DNA from 4 places in the Klebsiella sp. PL-2018 genome. Region 1 is predicted to be linked to each of the others. Evidence: predicted binding sites of a transcription regulator. Region 1 holds the regulator's gene; each other region holds the start of a gene.
What was found. The regulator CRP, encoded in region 1, controls carbon source genes, mostly activating them, when cyclic AMP is high. The targets are predictions, from matches to a motif close to ATGTGANNNNNNTCACAT.
Positions count from the first base shown of each region.

Region 2: the regulator CRP is predicted to act here: its motif matches at 1,055-1,072, upstream of MKleb_RS19435 (YfcZ/YiiS family protein).
Region 3: the regulator CRP is predicted to act here: its motif matches at 2,480-2,497, upstream of msrB (peptide-methionine (R)-S-oxide reductase MsrB).
Region 4: the regulator CRP is predicted to act here: its motif matches at 2,398-2,415, upstream of MKleb_RS00430 (6-phosphofructokinase).

Region 1 is NZ_CP077673.1:5,388,295-5,391,806, reverse strand. It holds gene MKleb_RS25550 (YccS/YhfK family putative transporter) at 1-973, opposite strand, end outside; gene crp (cAMP-activated global transcriptional regulator CRP) at 1,025-1,657, opposite strand; gene MKleb_RS25540 (OsmC family protein) at 1,962-2,366, shown strand; gene MKleb_RS25535 (phosphoribulokinase) at 2,410-3,282, opposite strand; gene MKleb_RS25530 (YheU family protein) at 3,318-3,512, opposite strand, start outside.
Region 2 is NZ_CP077673.1:4,169,789-4,173,300, reverse strand. It holds gene fadL (long-chain fatty acid transporter FadL) at 1-805, opposite strand, end outside; gene MKleb_RS19435 (YfcZ/YiiS family protein) at 1,177-1,461, shown strand; gene fadI (acetyl-CoA C-acyltransferase FadI) at 1,621-2,931, shown strand; gene fadJ (fatty acid oxidation complex subunit alpha FadJ) at 2,931-3,512, shown strand, end outside.
Region 3 is NZ_CP077673.1:3,444,373-3,447,884, reverse strand. It holds gene MKleb_RS16040 (aldo/keto reductase) at 1-221, shown strand, start outside; gene MKleb_RS16035 (D-hexose-6-phosphate mutarotase) at 320-1,204, opposite strand; gene gapA (glyceraldehyde-3-phosphate dehydrogenase) at 1,279-2,274, opposite strand; gene msrB (peptide-methionine (R)-S-oxide reductase MsrB) at 2,613-3,026, shown strand; gene MKleb_RS16020 (YeaC family protein) at 3,069-3,344, shown strand; gene yajD (HNH nuclease YajD) at 3,405-3,512, opposite strand, start outside.
Region 4 is NZ_CP077673.1:95,310-98,821, reverse strand. It holds gene MKleb_RS00440 (PTS sugar transporter subunit IIC) at 1-820, opposite strand, end outside; gene MKleb_RS00435 (PTS sugar transporter subunit IIB) at 813-1,127, opposite strand; gene MKleb_RS00430 (6-phosphofructokinase) at 1,139-2,119, opposite strand; gene MKleb_RS00425 (YdgH/BhsA/McbA-like domain containing protein) at 2,619-2,831, opposite strand; gene fdhD (formate dehydrogenase accessory sulfurtransferase FdhD) at 2,960-3,512, opposite strand, start outside.

The DNA.
Region 1 (3,512 bases):
CAATGCGGCTGAAGTGCCAGGCGCAGAACTGGCCAACCGGATTATCCGGATGCTGCCAGGCGATTTTTTCCAGCGCGCCGATCTGTTTATCCATCTGAAAGCGCTGAGGATAACGGTGGTAGAGGAGATCGTCCGCCAGCTCCCGCAGGCGGGCGGCAACGGTTTGCGCGTTCCAGCGAATCACCGCTTCCGCGTGGCTGCGCTCCACCAGTTTCTGCACCTCTTCCGGCTGATGAAGACTGACGGAAATATGTTCCTGAAGGTCCAGTCCAACCTGGAAAGCGCGCAGCAGGCGTTTGTGATCGCTGCGCTGGTTAGCCGCCAGCATATGCATCTGCTGATAGCACTGGGTAATCAGATCCACCACCTTCTGCTGGCGGTTGAGCAGCGGCGGCAGCGATGTGGCGGGGTCCGTATGCTGGGTAAGCAGACTGTATTTGGCCTCGCAGTAGTTGGCCAGCTCCCGGTAGAGCAGGCTTAATGATTCGCGCAGCGGCTGTTCGCGCCACAGCCAAAACCAGAACCAGTTAAACACGCCATACCATAAGGTGCCCATGGCGTAGATTAACAGCGGCTCCCAGATCGGCATATTGCCAGCGAGACTGAGGGTAAAAATAGCCGCGATAAGCGAGGCGGGCAGCAGCCGAGCGTGCAGGGAGCTGATTTCGGCGGTGACGCCGAGGATGAGCGCCAGACCCGTGAGGATCAGCGGCAAAGGGATGTCTCGCTGCAGAAGGAGCTGAACGATCAGGCTACAGCCGGCAAACAGGCTGCCGCCGATAATCAGGCGTTTAAAGAAGCGTTTATGCGGCGTATCCAGCCCGGCAACGTTGCAGCAGGCGGGAACTAGAGAAAACAGCAGCCCCTGCTGGAGATGACCGAGCAGAAGCCCAATCGCAACCGGCAGACACAACACCAGCGTTTGCCGCAGTGCATAGTTGACTTCCGGGTGGTAAATCAGCCTGCGCCACATGAGGGGAAAACAAAAACGGCGTATTGTTAGGCAATACGCCGTTTTACCGACTTAACGGGTACCGTAGACGACGATAGTTTTACCGTGCGCGGAGATCAGGTTTTGATCTTCCAGCATTTTCAGGATGCGGCCAACGGTCTCGCGGGAGCATCCGACGATCTGACCAATTTCCTGGCGGGTAATTTTAATTTGCATACCGTCCGGGTGGGTCATCGCATCCGGCTGTTTAGCCAGGTTCAGCAGCGTCTGAGCGATACGACCGGTAACGTCAAGGAAGGCGAGGTTGCCGACTTTCTCAGACGTGACCTGCAGACGACGAGCCATCTGCGAAGAGAGACGCATCAGGATGTCCGGGTTAACCTGGATCAGCTGACGGAACTTTTTGTAGGAGATTTCGGCCACTTCACATGCGGTTTTCGCACGTACCCAAGCGCTACGCTCCTGGCCTTCTTCAAACAAGCCTAATTCACCGATGAAATCGCCCTGATTAAGGTAAGAGAGGATCATCTCTTTACCTTCTTCATCCTTGATGAGTACAGCCACGGAGCCTTTAACGATGTAGTACAACGTTTCTGCTTTCTCACCCTGGTGGATCAGCGTGCTCTTTGATGGGTACTTATGAATGTGGCAATGAGACAAGAACCATTCAAGGGTAGGGTCTGTTTGCGGTTTGCCAAGCACCATGCGCGGTTATCCTCTGTTATAAGCTATCTCCGGGTGCCGACACTACACGGCATCCGGGCATGCAATCGTATTGAATCCCTATACCTGGGAATCCGGCTGAAATTTTTCTGCAGCCTGTAATGTGAAGTCCTCTGCATACATGCAGTACATCAATGTATTACTGTAGCATCCAGATTGTTTTAGCATAGCTTTCGCCGCATGTCTCCTGGTGTCTCGCTTCAGCATGACCCAGGTCGCCTTCCGTTGCTAGAATTGTTATGTACGCGTAATCTGTCAGGAAAATTACAGCCCTGGAGTTAAATTTATGCAAGCGCGAGTGAAGTGGGTTGAAGGGTTAACCTTCATCGGTGAGTCGGCTTCTGGTCACCAGATTCTGATGGACGGCAATTCCGGGGATAAAGCGCCTAGCCCAATGGAAATGGTACTGATGGCGGCAGGCGGATGCAGCGCGATTGATGTGGTTTCCATATTGCAGAAGGGCCGCCAGAACGTCACCAACTGCGAAGTTAAGCTGACCTCGGAGCGCCGCGAAGAGGCGCCGCGTCTGTTTACCCATATCAATCTGCATTTTATCGTGACCGGTAAAGAACTGAAGGACGCTGCCGTGTCTCGCGCGGTCGACCTGTCGGCGGAAAAGTATTGTTCCGTCGCGCTGATGCTTGAGAAAGCGGTAAACATTACCCACTCTTATGAAGTGATCGAAGGGTAAGCCGAATGCGCCCCGGCCGGCAATCGCGCCACCGGGGTTCTGGCTACTCGCTGATTTTCCTGCCTTCCATCAGCCGCTCAACCAGCGGCGCCATAATCAGTTCCATCGCCAGCCCCATTTTCCCGCCCGGTACCACCAGGGTATTCATATGCGAAATAAACGAGCCCTGCAGCATCGCCAGTAGCCAGGGGAAATCGATATTTTTTAGATTACGGAAATGGATAACGACAAAACTTTCATCCAGTGAAGGAATGGCTTTGGCCGCAAACGGGTTGGACGTATCCACCGTCGGTACGCGCTGAAAGTTGAGGTGGGTGCGTGAAAACTGCGGGGTGATAAAGTTGATGTAATCTTCCATCGAGCGGACCACGGAATCCATGACCGCCTCACGAGAGTGTCCGCGCTCGCTGGTGTCGCGGATAAGCTTCTGGATCCACTCAAGATTGACGATGGGCACCACGCCGACCAGCAGGTCGACATGGTTTGCTACGTTATGCTGTGGCGTCACAACGCCGCCGTGCAGGCCTTCATAAAACAGGACGTCAGTCGGTTCCGGCAGCGGCTGCCAGGGCGTGAAGGTCCCCGGAACCTGATTCCACGGCACGGCCTCGTCATAGGTATGTAAATATTTGCGCGACTGGCCTTTGCCGCTTTGCCCATATTCGGCGAACGTGTGTTCCAGCAGGCCGAAGTCGTTAGCCTCGGGGCCAAAGTAGCTGATATGTTTGCCCTGATCGCGTGCTTTACGGATCGCCATGTCCATTTCCGGACGGGTATAGCGGTGAAAGCTATCGCCTTCAACTTCGGCGGCGTGCAGATTAAGCTGGGCGAAAATTTTGCGAAAAGCGAGGCTGGTGGTCGTGGTTCCCGCGCCGCTGGAGCCCGTGACGGCAATCACCGGATGTTTGGCAGACATAACAACTCCCAGAGTAAACGATAGTGTGTGCCGCCTTAGCCGTGAAACTGCTTGCGGGGCATGATATTCACCGTTTCGTGCAGTTCTGACCACACCAGCACGGCTTCTCCGCTTTTCAACTGCTGTTTAACATCCGCGACTTTATCCGTCAGCGAACGTTCATGTTCACCATAATCGGTGCCTTCACGTAATACAAAACTTTCGATCAGGTTATCCAGCGTTTCGGGATC
Region 2 (3,512 bases), 1.2 Mb from region 1:
TCTTGTAATCCCCGTCAAAATCAACTTTGACTTCAGAGCGGTAGGTTAAGCCATAGCGGTTGTTTTTATCGACTTCATATAAAATACCGGCATTCCAGCCAAAGCCCCATTCATCACCCTTCAGACGAGCAATTTGGGTGTCGCGGCTGATACCGCCGGCCTGTTGACCGATGGCCGCAGCCTGAGCCGGGGAGAGTTTGCCGGCTTTCACCATTCCCGGTAGCTGTGCGCCGATAATTTCCGGTAAATCACCCGCATAGCGCTCTAATTTTGCTCGAGCGTACACGGCGTCAAAGCCCAGACCAAAACTCCAGTGGTCGTTGAGACGATAAGCGCCGCTCAGGTTCAGGTTAAGCGTTTCGAGATCGGTGGTACCGCCCATCGAGCCCGCGGCAAAATCGTTGTTGAACTCGGTGGCTAAACCATAGTTAGAGGTCAGGGAAGCTCCCCAACCGAACTGGTCGTTAATCGGCGCCACGAAGTGCAGATTCGGCACCCATGCGGTAGGCGCAATATTGTCCTGGCTGGCGTCATTACCGATAACTGAACTACCGGTGACGTTGACATCAGGATCGACGAAAATAGCGCCGCCGGAGAAGGTTGGACGGTCGAACATCATGATTAACGCCGGGTTACGACTGGCGTTTCCCGCATCATCAGCAATAGCGCCTTCACCTGAATAGGCGCGACCAAGGCCCGATGAAGAGAATTCGTTTAGCTGAAAGCCTGCTGACCAGGCCTGGGTTGAAACGAGTGCTACAGCCACTGCAAGGGCAGATTGGGTAAGGCGGGTTTTCTGGCTCATGCCCATAACCTCATAGAGTTATTTTTATTTAAACAATGTTACATGCTGTAACAGGAGCGCGAAGTGTAGGGTCTGCTTTACGACAGAGAAATCAGACCAGTGCGCTGAGTATAGGTCTGACCAGATGATATGTTGCAAGTTTGTTTATAAGTTTTTTCAATTGTGATCTAAGAAACGCGATCCAGTTGGCAAATTTGCCCGGGTACCTGTTACCCAAAGTAGGCGCTTTTTGTTTTGGATCATTTTTAAGTGTGATTTCGGTCACTTATCCCGTTTGTCGCCATTAACGACTGGAGGCAGGCATGCCCGGGGCGTAAAATACGCACATTATTTGTCTGGCACCTTGAGTGCATATACAGAGGAAATCTACGATGAGTAAATGCAGTGCTGATGAAACCCCGGTTTGCTGCTGTATGGATGTTGGCACCATTATGGACAACACCGATTGCACCGCCTCTTATAGCCGCGTGTTTGCGAACCGTGCCGAAGCCGAAGAAACGCTCGCCGCATTAAGCGAAAGAGCGCGTAACGTTGAATCAGAGCCGTGCAAAATCACCCCGACCTTTACCGACGTTGATGGCGGCGTGAAGCTGGATATCGATTTCGTGTTCAGCTGTGAAGCTGAAACCCTGATTTTCCAGCTCGGCTTGCGTTAATCCTTCCCTTAATGCCCCTCATGGCAGGGGCGTTACCTTTTCTAATCAATGTGTTTTGGCTCCCACTTTTTCGGTTCCCCGATTGGCTTAATGTAAAATATTAGTTAAAACTGTTATCAGGTCAGACCACTTTGTTTTATCGGTTAACAGGGGAGCGTTATGAGTCAGGCATTACCGCTAGTCACCCGCCAGGGCGATCGTATCGCGATAGTCAGCGGTTTACGTACTCCGTTTGCCCGACAGGCGACGGCTTTTCACGGCGTGCCGGCCGTTGATTTAGGTAAGCTGGTGGTCGGCGAAATGCTGGCTCGCAGCAACATCCCCGCGGACATAATAGACCAGCTGGTATTTGGCCAGGTGGTGCAGATGCCGGAAGCGCCGAACATCGCCCGGGAAATTGTGCTGGGGACCGGCATGAGCGTGCATACCGATGCCTACAGCGTCAGCCGCGCCTGTGCGACCAGCTTTCAGGCGGTAGCCAACGTCGCGGAAAGCCTGATGGCAGGCACTATTCGCGCGGGTATCGCCGGCGGAGCCGACTCCTCTTCCGTATTACCTATTGGCGTCAGCAAAAAACTCGCCCGAACGCTTGTTGATGCCAACAAAGCTCGCACCCTGGGACAGCGTCTGAAGCTATTTTCTCGGCTGCGTTTTCGCGACCTTCTGCCCGTACCGCCAGCGGTTGCCGAATACTCAACCGGCCTGCGGATGGGCGATACCGCCGAGCAGATGGCGAAAACGTGGGCTATCACGCGCGAACGGCAGGATGCGCTGGCGCTGCGTTCACACCAGCTTGCCGCCAGAGCCTGGGAGGAAGGTAAGCTCTCGGCAGAAGTGATGACGGCGTACACGCCGCCGTTCCGTGAGCCGCTGGAACAGGATAATAATATTCGTAAAAATTCAACCCTGGCGGATTACCAAAAGTTACGCCCGGCCTTCGATCGTCAACACGGGAGCGTAACCGCCGCGAACAGTACGCCGCTAACCGATGGAGCGGCGGCGGTGATCCTGATGACAGAATCCCGGGCTAAAGAGCTGGGCCTTGTTCCGCTGGGCTATCTGCGAAGCTACGCTTTCACCGCGATTGATGTTCGCCAGGATATGCTGCTGGGCCCGGCGTGGTCGACGCCTCTGGCGCTGGAAAGAGCGGGGCTGACGCTGGCTGATTTGACCCTGATTGATATGCATGAAGCTTTTGCCGCGCAAACGCTGGCCAACCTGCAATGTATGGCCAGCGATCGCTTTGCCCGCGAAGTGCTTGGCCGCTCTCAGGCTACCGGGGAAGTGGACGAGAGCAAATTTAACGTGCTTGGCGGCTCGATTGCCTACGGTCATCCCTTTGCCGCCACCGGCGCGCGAATGATTACCCAAACGCTGCATGAACTGCGGCGGCGCGGCGGCGGATTTGGTCTGGTCACCGCCTGCGCGGCGGGTGGGTTGGGTTCAGCGATGGTTCTGGAGGCCGAATAATGGAAACCGTATCGGCATTTACGCTTGAGGTTCGCCCGGACAATATCGCCGTCATCACCATTGACGCGCCCGGTGAAAAAATGAATACCCTGAAAGCTGAGTTCGCCAGCGAGGTACGGGGGATCATCCGCCAGATCCGCGACAATAAGGAGCTGCGCGGCGCGGTGTTTATCTCGGCAAAAGCGGATAACTTTATCGCCGGGGCGGATATCAATATGATTGCCCGCTGCCATTCCGCGCAGGAGGCGGAGGCGCTTGCCCGTCAGGGCCAGCAAATCATGGCCGAGATCCACGGTCTGTCGATTCCGGTGATTGCCGCTATCCACGGCGCATGCCTGGGCGGCGGCCTTGAACTGGCGCTGGCCTGCCACGGGCGGGTATGCAGCGATGACGATAAAACCCGGCTTGGCCTCCCGGAAGTTCAGCTGGGGCTGCTGCCCGGCTCTGGCGGAACTCAGCGTCTACCGCGATTAATTGGCGTCAGCGGCGCGCTGGAGATGATCCTGACCGGTAAGCAGCTTCGCCCGCGTCAGGCCCTGAAGGCAGGGCTGGTTGATGAGGTGGTGCCGCAGACTATCCTG
Region 3 (3,512 bases), 1.9 Mb from region 1:
TGAAAAATATTGCGCAGGAGCGGGGCGTAACCGCGGCGCAGATTCTGCTGGCGTGGGTGATAAGCCACCGGGGCGTAATGGCGATCCCGAAAGCGTCAAGCATTGAGCATGTCAGGCAAAATGCCGCGGTGCTGGATATTGTGCTGAACGATGAGGAGCTTGCGCTTCTGGATAACGCCTACCCGGCGCCGGCCAGAAAAACGCCGCTGGATATGGTCTGAACAAGCGTTAAAGAAAAGCCCCGACTTCGCGGGGCTTCAGCCGTCATTCGGCAGATGTGGCGCACACGCGGTTAACCCGTGGGCCAACCTTCCTGGCGTTAGCGTTTCACCACGCGAAGGGTTTGCGTCAGGCGCGAAGGTTTCTCTTCGCTGGCCTTCTGCGTTTCGGTCACGCAGCAGGTTTCTACACAAACGAAGGTCTTGTAACCATCATCCGGCATGTCGCCCATGCTGACGGAAAGCGCCGGGCCCGGGTTCCAGGCCACTACGTTGCTGTTGTGATGATGCGTAACGTCGATGTTGCGGTTCAGCGCATCGTCATGAATCACGCTGCAGGTTTCGGCATTCAGATAGACGCGGTCGGTACGATCGGGAAAAGTCTCTGTGCCGTTGCTTAATACGCCTTCTTCCGCATTTTTCACTTTATCAATATAACGGTCGCCCAGACCGCTGACCTTCACTGCCGCAATGTCGCCGACGTTGAAATAGGTATGCAGGGCTGACGTGGTTTCAAATTCGCCGTGCGCCTCCAGCTCAATTTCGCAGGTTTTGCCCAGCTTAAAGCGCGCCAGCAGGGTGAACTCGTGCGGCCAGTACTGGCGGGTGGCGTCGCTGCTTTTCAGTGCAAAGGTCAGCACCACGCCGTTGTCGTCTTCATCGTGCCCTTTCAGGGCCCACGGCAGGTTGCGGGCGAAGCCGTGGGAGGGCAGGCCCTGCTGAGCAGAAGGACCAAACCACGGCCAGCAAATCGGCACGCCGCCGCGCAGGGCAACGCCGTTTTTAAATGGAGTGTTGCCGCTGAGCCACAGGACTTCTTCTTCGCCAGCGGGCTTCCAGGAGAGCAGGTGAGCGCCCTGGAAAGCCACGGACGCTTTCACCTGCGGATGGTCAACGACGATCAGCTCCAGGTCATCAAGCTGGCGGCGGGAAAGTACAGGGGTAAGCTGTTCGATAACCGGGAGGGCAAAAATTTTATTAATCATTACGCAATCCTTTATCTTCAGACAAAAAAAAGAGCGACCGAAGTCGCTCTTACAGATTACTGTCTCATCTCAACTTATTTGGAGATGTGAGCAATCAGGTCCAGAACCTTGTTGGAGTAACCAGTTTCGTTATCGTACCAGGAAACCAGTTTCACAAAGTTGTCGTTCAGAGCGATACCCGCTTTGGCGTCAAATACGGAAGTGCAGATTTCACCGTTGAAATCGGTGGATACCACGTCGTCTTCGGTGTAGCCCAGAACGCCTTTCATTGCGCCTTCGGAAGCAGCTTTGATTGCTTTCTTAATTTCTTCATAAGAAGCAGCTTTTTCCAGACGAACGGTCAGGTCAACAACGGATACGTTCGGAGTCGGAACGCGGAACGCCATACCGGTCAGTTTGCCATTCAGTTCTGGCAGAACTTTACCTACAGCTTTAGCAGCGCCGGTAGAGGACGGGATGATGTTCTGAGCTGCGCCGCGGCCGCCGCGCCAGTCTTTGTGAGACGGGCCATCAACGGTTTTCTGAGTCGCGGTGGTTGCGTGAACGGTAGTCATCAGACCTTCGATGATGCCGAAGTTGTCGTTGATAACTTTTGCAAGCGGAGCCAGGCAGTTGGTGGTGCAGGATGCGTTGGAAACGATGTCCTGGCCTTCGTATTTGTCAAAGTTAGCGCCTTTAACAAACATCGGAGTGTTGTCTTTGGACGGGCCAGTCAGTACGACTTTTTTCGCGCCAGCGGTGATGTGTTTACGAGCGGTTTCGTCGGTCAGGAAGATACCGGTTGCTTCAGCAACAACGTCAACACCCACTTCGTCCCACTTCAGGTTAGCCGGGTCACGCTCAGCGGTAACACGGATTTTTTTACCGTTAACGATCAGATGACCGTCTTTCACTTCAACGGTACCGTTGAAACGGCCGTGAGTGGAGTCATACTTCAGCATGTAAGCCATGTAGTCAGCGTCTAACAGGTCGTTGATTGCAACGATCTCGATGTCAGAACGTTCCTGAGCAGCACGGAAAACAATGCGACCGATACGGCCAAAACCGTTGATACCTACTTTGATAGTCATATATTCCACCAGCTATTTGTTAGTGAATAAAAGGTTGCCTGTAAAATTACAAAAACCTTACGCAGCGTCAAGCGGAATCGTGTCAATCATTGCGACAAATCAATCCAGAGCATGCCTTTGCGCGGTCGATTTATCCCACTTTCCCTTTGAGCCCAATTCCATATGGGGGCTGCGCCCGGAATTTTAAAGGTCACTGAAGATAAAAATGTGATATTCATCACAATTGTGTGGCTGCCTTTTGGCGTCGCCTAAGTTTAGAACAAAAGTGCACGCTTCATTGTTAATATTTTGTTAGAATTGACGTGAAAAGTTGTCCTTTCACAGCGAGAAGCAAGCCAATGTCGAATAAACCCTCTTCGGACGAGCTCAAAAAAAATTTGAGCGAGATGCAGTTTTACGTGACGCAGAATCACGGTACTGAACCGCCGTTCACCGGGCGGTTGCTCCACAACAAACGCGATGGCGTCTACCACTGCCTGGTGTGCGATGCCGCGCTGTTTCACTCGCAAACCAAGTATGATTCCGGCTGCGGCTGGCCAAGCTTTTATGAGCCCGTCAGCGATGACGCTATCCGCTACCTTAATGATTACTCCCACGGTATGCAGCGCACGGAAATTCGCTGCGGAAACTGCGATGCTCACCTTGGGCACGTATTCCCGGATGGTCCACAGCCCACCGGAGAGCGTTTTTGTGTTAATTCGGCCTCATTAAGCTTCACCAATGATGAAAACGGTGAGCAAATTAAGGGTTGAAAAAACGATTCAGCAAATTATTCCAAACGGGGTTGGCGGAAGATGGAAATTGAGCGGATTATTGACGGTATGACGCCGGAAGTTTATCAGCGCCTGGCGACGGCGGTTGAGCTGGGTAAATGGCCGGACGGCGTGGCGTTGACTGACGAACAGAAAGAGAACTGTCTGCAGCTGGTGATGCTCTGGCAGGCGCGATACAACGTTGACGCGCAGCATATGACCATCGATACCAACGGGCAGATGGTGATGAAGAGTAAACAGCAGCTGAAAGTTGACTTCGGCATTACGCCGCAGCCTATCGCGACCTTTAAATCCTGAGACTGAAAAGGCCTGCGTCAGCCCGGCTAACTGCGCGCCGGGCTCTGAGGCATCACAACGTTACTTCTTGTTCATCATCGCTTTAAGATCGGCGAAGGGGTTATATTTCGCTTCGCCGACGCTTTTCTGCGCATCTTCGCCAGCGACCACCGTCGAGCCATACAGATC
Region 4 (3,512 bases), 530 kb from region 1:
GAACGAATACCCCCGCCACAAACTGAATGGACTGCATAAAGGCGTACATCAGGTAGTTAATGCCGTTGGAGAACTGAGCGATATATTCCGGGCCCGCCGCAATCGCGGGAATGAGATACATCGGCACCATCACCACCGCCATCGCGAGATAGGTGTCCTGGAGGAACTTAAAGTTATCCGGTAATTCAAGATCTTCCGTTGAGCGGGAACCTTTACCCACCACTTTAGCCACCGCCGCCTGCACCAGATAGCCGATAGTGCAGAAATGCCCCAGCGCCACGTCATCGGAACCGGTGATGCGCCTGACGACCGGCTGCGCCAGGGCGGGCATCAGTACCGCCATCACGCCGCCGAAAATACCGCCGGTTAAAATCAGCGGCAGTCCGGTCAGCCCGGCTTTATAGCCAATCACCGCGCCGATGGTTGCCATCCACAGCAGCGCCTGGCCGGTCAGAAAGATATATTTCAGCGGCGTCAGGCGGGCGATAATGATGTTGACGGCAAAAATCACCATCAGGGTCAGCGCGACTTCGGAACCTAATTCACGGTTGGCTAATCCGGCGATGGCGGCGACATCGGTAATGTAGCCTTTCATGCCGAATCCCTGCGTGAAGATATCGTTAAGGAACGTTAGCGTGGCGACAATAATGTTGATGCCGGCCATCATAATTAAGAAACCGAGCAGCGTTTTAAACGTCCCCTCCGCCGTTTTGCCCGCTGATTTTTTTTGCAGAATCAGGCCCAGCATCGCAATAAATGCAATTAATATTGAAGCCTGGCCGAGTAAATCTTTAACGATAAACTCTACAAAGCTATTCATAGTCCGCTACCTTCAGGTTACGCTCTTTTAAGAATGCGACGATCTTAGCTTCAATTTCATCTTTATCGGTGAGCTTATGCAGTACCACCACGCGTTTAATTTCTTCCGCACTGGCATCCGCCGTTAATATATCGGCGAAGGTTTTTTGCGTCAGAATCATATCTGATTTAAACGCCCCGGCTTCGGAAATAGTGGTATGTTCAATCTGTGCGGGAATCTCCAGCTTCTTTAAAACTGCCTTCGCCGTCATTTCAATGGCAAAGCTTGAACCGAGGCCGCAGCCACATACGCATAGAATTTTCAGCATGTAGGGTCTCCTCAAATAATATTGAGTTGTTTGGCAAGTTTATAATGATGTCCTTCAGTGTCGACCAGACGTTTTTTCATACTAACTAAATCAATCGGAATAGGTTTGTTGCTTGAATTAATTATGATGGCTTTATTTTTCATCCCTGACTGAATACAGCGAACCACTTCACTGGCCATAATCGTGCCCTGGTAAATTTCTTCGCAGGTCGGATCGCCATTGCGCAAACCGTAGCCTACGATGGTTTTACGAATACGCACGCCAATTTGCGGTTCAAGCTGCTTAATCATGGTATCAATGGCCCCCTGAAAGCCGGGGGAATACTCCCTGGTGTAGCCTTCAGAGCACAGGATCACCACGCTGTTCTGCTGTGTCAGCTTATGCTTCACCCGCTCGGCCAGCGTTTCTAACGGCATCTGCGATTCCGGAATCAGGGCGATATCAGCATTCGATTTAATCGCGGATTGCAGCGTTAACTCTCCACAATAGCCTCCTAATATTTCGACCATAAAGACGCGGCCCGGTAATGCTCTTCCGGTATTTCTTAACCGGGAAACTTCCTTAATAATCTGCTCGCAGGCGGTGGAAAAACCAATGGTATAATCGCTGCCGTACACATCATTATCGATAGTCATCCCGACGCCAAAGCAGTTAATATCAAATTCGCTCAGCGTATTGAGAAACTGCAGGCTGCCGTCGCCGCCGGCCATAATCAGCACATCAATGCGCAGTGATTTAATTTTTTTGGCTATGGTTTCATATTCACTGCGCAGCAGCCTGCGGCTGGTTCGCCCGGAGGTGATGATCGGAATAGAGGCAATGGAGAAATCAACCAGATCGCGCCAGGCGACTTCGTGATGATTTTTATCCAGCAGTCCGGGTATTCCGCCATTAAAAAGGGTGATATCGGCACTCGCCAGTCTGGCTATCTGGAATATAAAATTATTAATTCCAGAAACATCGCCGCCGCTAATAACCATGCCAATTTTCATTGCCTGTCTCCGTTGCTTTGCTTGCCCACATTTTTCCCTGAGTTCAAGACCGTTATTTGCAATAGAGATCACAATATGCTGATAAATTCCTCCGAGCCTAATATTGACAGTGGGTTTATTTACTCATTTTTTGTGATGCATATCTCTTTTATAAAATGAGATCGCCTTAACAATTATCTTTTTATTTGCTTTAAGATCATTAAGTTGCTTGAAGCGATAATTGCGCGGGTGGGCTGCCTGTTTTCTCCCATAAACCCAGCGATGATGAAAAGACAGAAATGTGATAAATAGCGCATTTTTTTGCGTCAGGAAGGTTCACGGCTTTCTCATCTGTTGTCTGCCTTCTTGCAGGGACCAACACGTAAAGCTGCATTCAGCCTGTTTTGATTCTGATATCGCCGCCCCTCACGGCAAAGGCACCTGCGTTAAGCCCCCTGGGAATAAATCTCAGACACAAAAAAAGCGCCCCCAGGGCGCTCTTTCGACAGTAGCTTTACGCTTATTTATTCAGTTCCGCAGTCATGTGCACGCGGTTACCGGTAAACGCTTCGGTAATTTTGTAAGACGAAGCGCCAGCGGCCTGGGCCTGAGCGGCGATTTTCGCTTCCGCACCGTCCATCGTTGCGGCGGTCGCGGTCACGGTTTCCGCAGCGAAAGAACCAAAAGAAGCGGCCAGAGCGATAACTGCGACAAAATTTTTGATGCTTTTCATGATATAAACCCTTTACGTTAGTTGTTTGAATAAGGCGCCGTGCCTTGATGTGATAAATAGTAGCCCTCACATCGCCAAACAAAAAGCGGAAGGATTTGTTGTCATCATTCAAAAAAACTGACTTAAATTTAACCCGCAATTAACCGCTGCGGATGCGTGTAAACGGTAGCCCTGCCCGGCTTGCAGAATCCCACCAGCGTCAGGTTGCAGCGCTCGGCGACGTCAACCGCCAGCGTGGTCGCGGCAGAGACCGCAAAGAGGATTTCCACCCCGCACATGGCCGCCTTCTGCACCATTTCATAGCTGGCGCGGCTGGAGACCAGCGCCGCGCCGTTCTGCCAGGCGCCTTCTGATTCCGCGCGGTGTCCCAGGAGCTTGTCCAGCGCCACGTGGCGACCCACGTCTTCATGGCCGCCCGCGAGCTCGCCGGAAGGACTTACCCAGGCCGCGGCGTGAGTACAGCCGGTAAGGCGGCCTATCGGCTGAAAATCATGCAGGTGAGCCAGCGCGCGATCGAGATTCGCCAGATCGAACGTCTGGGTAAAGGGCAGCGGCTGCACGGGCTTCCCGATATCGTTGAGCTGCTCAACGCCGCATACTCCGCATCCGGTGCGTCCGGCCAGCGCGCGACGGCGCTCTTTCAGCCCCATAAAGCGGCGGCTGGAGAGTTCGATTTGCACT